2 regions of the Enterobacter sp. UPMP2060 genome follow, and region 2 is predicted to be linked to the other one. Evidence: predicted binding sites of a transcription regulator. Region 2 holds the regulator's gene; the other holds the start of a gene.
What was found. The regulator Fur, encoded in region 2, represses iron uptake genes when iron is present. The targets are predictions, from matches to a motif close to ATAATAATGAGAACNACTATCAA.
Positions count from the first base shown of each region.

Region 1: exbB (tol-pal system-associated acyl-CoA thioesterase) is a predicted target of Fur. The motif match lies at 1,670-1,692, and genes of this name have one in related genera.

Region 1 covers NZ_JBSKJQ010000009.1:66,805-70,197, forward strand. The annotation lists gene yghB (DedA family general envelope maintenance protein YghB) at 1-171, opposite strand, end outside; gene metC (cystathionine beta-lyase) at 315-1,502, opposite strand; gene exbB (tol-pal system-associated acyl-CoA thioesterase) at 1,754-2,485, shown strand; gene exbD (TonB system transport protein ExbD) at 2,490-2,915, shown strand; gene ACWKXN_RS16915 (hypothetical protein) at 2,958-3,393, opposite strand, start outside.
Region 2 covers NZ_JBSKJQ010000001.1:129,668-133,060, forward strand. The annotation lists gene chiP (chitoporin ChiP) at 1-1,331, shown strand, start outside; gene chiQ (ChiQ/YbfN family lipoprotein) at 1,379-1,708, shown strand; gene fur (ferric iron uptake transcriptional regulator) at 1,802-2,248, opposite strand; gene fldA (flavodoxin FldA) at 2,539-3,069, opposite strand; gene ybfE (LexA regulated protein) at 3,225-3,393, opposite strand, start outside.

The DNA.
Region 1 (3,393 bases), on a different contig from region 2:
GGCAAGTAAAAGCAGGCTGTCACCGGGTAAAAAAGAGGCTGGCAGTAATCCATTTTCCAGAAACAGAGTTGCGAACATCACGAGGTAAACGATACCGACGACGTGAGGATCCGCCAGCGCGGCAAAGTCGTGTTGCCAGAGCGCCGCGATAATATCTTGAATAACAGCCATGGACTTTCCTGTGGAACAGCAGATATAGCGCTATTGTACTCCCTTATTCGCCCGTCGGGTTTGATCCCGGGCGCAACTCAAGCAGACTTTTCTGCTTGCGGTGTTCACAAAAGCGTCCAGGGAGTACATTTTCAGCCAGCACTCTACACGATACGCTCGAACCCTGCTGCTAAATCGGCAATCAGATCGTCAACGTTTTCTAAACCGATATGCAGTCGAATCAGGGTACCGCTGAAGTCCACTTCACCGCCGGGACGCAGAGCCGCAACCTGTTCCGGCTGGTTAGGCAGGATCAGGGATTCAAAACCGCCCCAGGAGTAGGCCATGCTGAAGAGGGTAAAATTATCCAGATAGCTCGCCAGCTCGTCGTTATTCAGCCGTTTTTTCAGTACGAACGAGAACAGACCGCTGCTGCCCGTAAAGTCACGCTGCCAGAATTCGTGGCCTTTAGTGCCCGGTAACGCGGGATGATTCACGCGCTCAACCTGCGGATGCTGCGCCAGCCATTCGGCCACCTTCAGGCTGCTTTCATGGTGCTGACGCAGACGAACGCCCAGCGTGCGGAGTCCGCGGCTGGTCATGTAGGCCGTGTCTGCATCCACCATCTGGCCCATCAGGTAAGCATTTTCACGCAGCTGATCCCAGCAGCGCGCGTTGGAAACCGCGGTGCCAATCATGCCGTCAGAGTGGCCTATCAGGTATTTCGTCGCCGCCTGAATCGAGATATCAATGTCGAATTCCAGGGCTTTAAACAGCACGCCCGCCGCCCAGGTGTTATCGATCATAACGATCGCCTCTGGGGCTTTGCTGCGCACGGCCTTCACGATAGCCGGCACGTCGTGAACTTCCATGGTGAGCGATCCCGGAGATTCCAGGAACACAATGCGCGTGTTTGGCTGAATAAGTTCGGCAATGCCTTCACCAACCAGCGGGTCGAACCAGCCGGTCGTTACGCCGAGCTTGCTGAGGATTTTGGTGCAGAAATCCTGGCTGGGCTCGTAGGCGGTGTTGGTCATCAGGATATGGTCGCCCTGTTCCACAAACGCCAGAATGGTGTTGGCGACCGCCGCCGCCCCGCACGGGAACAGCGCGCAGCCCGCGCCGCCTTCCAGCTCGCACATCGCCTCCTGAAGAGAGAAATGGGTTAGCGTGCCGCGACGGCCATAAAACAGCCCGCCTTTGGCGCGATTGCGCGTGGCAATTTTTTTCTCCTCAACGGTATCAAACACCAGCGAGGAGGCTCGTTGAATCACGCTGTTGACCGATCCCTGCGTATATTTTTTGCTGCGTCCTGCCTGTACCAGCGTGGTATCAAGATGCTTCTTTGTCATGTTCGCTAACCCTGTTTTTATACGTCTGGACGTCCAGACTACCACGATTGGAAAAAACTGCACCCCGAGGCTTATCGAATAAGCAGAAAATATTAGCAAAAATTTGCATAAGAAATTTTTACTGCGTAAGCGCAAGGAAAGTGAACGAAAATTACGGCACCATGCAAATACTAATGAGAACTACTATCAATTCGACGACGTTTTGATATTATTACGCTCAGATTTTGTGATTTGCGTCCTGGAGATACAGAGTGGGTAATAATTTGATGCAGACGGATCTCTCCGTTTGGGGCATGTATCAGCATGCTGACATCGTGGTTAAGATTGTGATGATCGGCCTGATTCTGGCGTCCGTTGTCACCTGGGCTATTTTCTTCAGCAAGAGCGCCGAGCTGCTTTCGCAGAAGCGTCGCCTTAAGCGGGAACAGCTACAGCTGGCTGAAGCCCGCTCTCTGGATCAGGCTGCAGATATGACCTCATCCTTCCACGCGAAAAGCCTGACCACCCTGTTAGTGAACGAAGCGCAGAACGAGCTGGAACTCTCCGCTGGCAGTGAAGATAACGAAGGGATCAAAGAACGTACCGGTTTCCGCCTGGAGCGTCGCGTTGCGGCCGTTGGCCGACACATGGGACGCGGCAATGGTTATCTGGCGACCATCGGCGCGATCTCACCGTTCATCGGTCTTTTCGGAACGGTCTGGGGCATCATGAACAGCTTTATCGGTATCGCGCAGACCCAAACCACCAACCTGGCGGTCGTTGCGCCGGGTATCGCAGAAGCGCTGCTGGCGACGGCAATCGGTCTGGTTGCCGCTATTCCGGCGGTGGTCATCTACAACATCTTCGCGCGCATGATTGGCAGCTACAAAGCCACGCTGGGTGACGTTGCCGCGCAGGTTCTGCTGCTGCAAAGTCGCGATCTCGACCTGAACGCCAGCTCGGTTAAGCCGGTGCACGCGGCGTCTAAACTGCGCGCAGGTTAAGAGTATGGCGATGCGTCTAAACGAAAATCTGGACGATAACGGCGAAATGCATGAAATCAACGTGACGCCGTTTATCGACGTCATGCTGGTTCTGCTGATTATCTTCATGGTGGCCGCGCCGCTGGCGACGGTGGATGTGAAGGTGAATCTGCCCGCCTCTTCCAGCCAGCCCCAGCCGCGCCCGGAGAAGCCTATCTACCTGTCGGTAAAGGCGGATAAATCCATGTTCCTCGGGAACGACCCGGTGACGGCCGACTCGGTCATCCCGGCGCTGGAGCAGCTTACGGGCGGTAAGAAAGACACCACGGTCTTCTTCCGCGCGGATAAAACCGTTGATTATGAAACCATGATGAAGGTAATGGACACGCTGCATCAGGCGGGTTACCTGAAGATTGGACTGGTCGGCGAAGAGAAAGCGGCCTCGAAGTGATAAAGAAGCTGGCGAAAGCCGGCTTTTTTTATGCCTGTCGGCTTAAGCGTTTTTATTATCCGTCGGTGCGGTAGAAGGGGTTGCCAGCGCGTCCTCATCAAGCGCCACGCAGGTGACGTTTGAGGTACGGTACTCACCGTCGGACAGCTTGCGCGTCAGACGCAGGGTGGCGATTTCTCTGGCAAGCAGATACTGATAATTGGCCTCAAGACGTCCCAGAAGCTTCTCTTTCAGCTCGGGACGCTGCTCTATAATGGCGTTCATCACGGCACCGTAAATCTCTTCTTTGACCTGTAGCGGATAAATTTCACGGCGATTCTGCCATTTCAGACGAACCAGCGTCGCCGGGATCGATACCAGGTCTTGCGTAATACGCGTCATCTCGTCATTTTTTGTGTTTCTTAGCGCGTCGAGATTTTGCTTTAAGATAAATTCATCACTTTTTTTATCATCTAAAGTCAAATAAACGTCGTTGTTT
Region 2 (3,393 bases):
GTCTGGTGGTGACACCAGAGGCGAAAGCGGCGGGCTTCATCGATGATTCTACCCTCACGGGCGGTATTTATTACTGGCAGCGTGAACGTGACCGTAAAGACGTCACCGAAGACAAATACAAAACCAACCTTTCTCACTCCACCTGGAACGCCAACCTGGACTTCCAGTCAGGCTATGCCGCGGACATGTTCGGTCTGGATATTGCTGCGTTTACCGCGATTGAAATGGCGGAAAACGGCGACAGCGCCCACCCGAACGAAATTGCCTTCTCCTCCAGCAACAAAGCCTATAAAGAAGACTGGTCCGGGGATAAGAGCGGTATCAGCCTTTACAAAGCCGCTGCAAAATTTAAATACGGTCCGGTTTGGGCGCGCGGTGGTTATATTCAGCCAACTGGCCAGACTCTGTTAGCACCGCACTGGAGCTTTATGCCGGGTACCTATCAGGGTGCCGAAGCCGGGGCGAACTTTGACTACGGTGATGCGGGTGCGTTGAGCTTCTCCTATATGTGGACCAACGAGTACAAAGCACCGTGGCACATCGAAATGGACAAGTTCTACCAGAACGATAAAAAAACCAAAGTCGATTACCTGCACTCGCTGGGCGCGAAGTACGACTTCAAAAACGATCTGGTGCTAGAAGCGGCATTTGGTCAGGCACAGGGCTATGTCGATCAGTACTTTGCTAAGGCCAGCTATAAATTCGATGTCGCGGGTAGCCCGCTGAGCACCAGCTACCAGTTCTACGGTACGCGCGACAAAGTCAGCAACGGTGGCGTCAACGACATTTATGACGGCACCGCGTGGCTGCAGGCGTTAACCTTCGGCTACAAGGTCGGTCAGGTTGATTTGCGTCTGGAAGGCACATGGGTGAAGGCGGAAGGGCAGCAGGGCTACTTCCTGCAGCGTATGACCCCGACCTACGCCTCCTCCAACGGTCGTCTTGATATCTGGTGGGATAACCGCTCAGACTTCAACGCCGACGGCGAGAAAGCGGTCTTCTTCGGCGCAATGTATGACCTGAAAAACTGGAACCTGCCTGGCTGGGCGGTGGGCGCTTCTTACGCTTACGCCTGGGACGCAAAACCTGCCGATATGGCCACGCCGGACGCATATTACGATCCCAACTATCGCCTGAAAGAGTCTTCCTACAGCCTCGATGCTATCTATACCCTGCAGGATGGCCGTGCGAAAGGCACGATGTTCAAACTGCACTTCACCCAGTATGACAACCACTCCGATATCCCGAGCTATGCGGGCGGTTACGGCAACATCTTCCAGGATGAGCGTGATGTGAAATTCATGGTTATTGCCCCATTCACCATCTTCTGATGAACGCACCGGCGGGCTGAGTCCCGCCGGTATGGAGACTGCACATGATGAAAAAAATCGTAATCGTCGCGTTGCTGGCATCAGGGCTGGTGGCGTGTGCTCAGAATCAGGCGCCGAAAGAGGACTCCCGTCTGAAGGAGGCGTATAGCGCCTGCATAAATACTGCGGAAGGATCGCCGGAGAAAATTCAAGCCTGTCAGAGCGTGCTGAACGTGCTGAAGAAAGAGAAAGCGCATGAGCAGTTCGCGACGCAGGAAAACGTCCGCGTGATGGATTATCAGGCCTGTATCCAGGCGCGTAAAACCGGTAACGATCAGGAAGTGGCGAAGCGTTGCGACCAGATTTGGAAAGAAATACGTAGCAATAACAGTAACTAATTCGCTGTTATCATGCCCGGTGGCTCTGCGCCACCGGGCTTTTTTTTGGCAAAAAAAAGCCAACCTTGCGGCTGGCTCAGAGTATGAGTCTTATTATTTCGCGTCGTGCGCGTGATCGTCTTCGCGGCAATCGCCTTCAGCGCAGTGACCGTAAAGGTACAGGCTGTGGTTCGTCAGGCGGATGCCATGACGCGCCGCGATTTCACGCTGGCGCGCTTCGATGGAATCATCGCTGAATTCAATGACCTTGCCGCAATCGAGGCAGATCAGGTGATCGTGGTGCTGCTGCTGGGTCAGTTCGAAAACAGATTTACCGCCTTCGAAATTATGACGGGTAACAATGCCCGCGTCATCAAACTGGTTCAGCACGCGATAGACGGTAGCCAGCCCAATCTCTTCACCCATGTCGATAAGACGTTTATAAAGGTCTTCCGCACTGACATGGTGATTGTCTGGACCCTGAAGCACTTCAAGGATTTTTAACCGAGGAAGCGTAACTTTCAGGCCAGCCTTCTTTAATGCGGTATTGTTGTCAGTCATGCGGAATCTGTCCTGTTGCTAAACGATTCACTTCTGTAGGAAGTGACAGAAAATGCACCCGGGATAATGCGTCTCATTATAGAACTGCCATGGCTAAATGAAAACTGCAAGTCTCAGGCAAAATATGCTTATAAAAACGTGGTATCACCAACAAACTTGCTCAATGGAAAACCACGTTTTATCAGGGAGACATTGTACAGGTCTGGGCGAAAAAGTTAAAAGATTGTAGCGATTAATTTAATCGGTTTGACCTGGAGCATGGGCGCAACCGCAGTTGCGCCGCGATAAAATCAGGCGTTCAGAATATCATCCAGGTGCAGTTCTTCACGGATCTGCTTCACCCACTTCTCAACGCGCTCTGCGGTCAGTTCTGGCTGACGGTCTTCGTCGATGGCCAGGCCTACGAAATGATCGTCATCGGCCAGGCCTTTAGACGCTTCGAAGTGGTAACCGGCGGTCGGCCAGTGGCCTACGATAACCGCGCCGTTCGGCTCAATGATATCGCGGATGGTGCCCAGCGCGTCACAGAAGTATTCGGCGTAGTCTTCCTGATCGCCACAGCCAAACAGGGCGACCAGCTTACCGTTGAAGTCCACTTCTTCCAGCGTCGGGAAGAAATCATCCCAGTCGCACTGGGCTTCACCGTAGTACCAGGTTGGGATACCCAGCAGCAGAATGTCATAGCCTTCCAGATCTTCTTTGCTGCTCTTGGCGATGTCATGCACATCAGCAACGTCTTTACCGAGCTGTTTTTGAATGTTTTTTGCGATATTTTCGGTATTGCCGGTATCACTGCCAAAGAAAATGCCGATGATTGCCATGAGTAAAATAACCTCTTGAAACTTAATAGTATGGTGGCGCAATTTGGCCACGGATAAGGGCAATAATAGCAGAACTGGCAACCCTGCGGAAACAGCTATCGCGCAGGACTGCACTCTGTGCTACATGAAAAGGGCGATAAAGGGGATTTTCAGACTTATGCCTGGCTGCGTAACGTCTCAAGCTGGACGAGCAACATCTCTTCAATGAGCTCGCTGCGGCTGATATTTCGCGCGTCAGCCAGCTCGTTCAGCGCATCGACGGCGTCGGCGTTAAGCTTCAGTTCGACACGCTTAAGCCCACGATTTTTATCGCGTTTAAGCTGG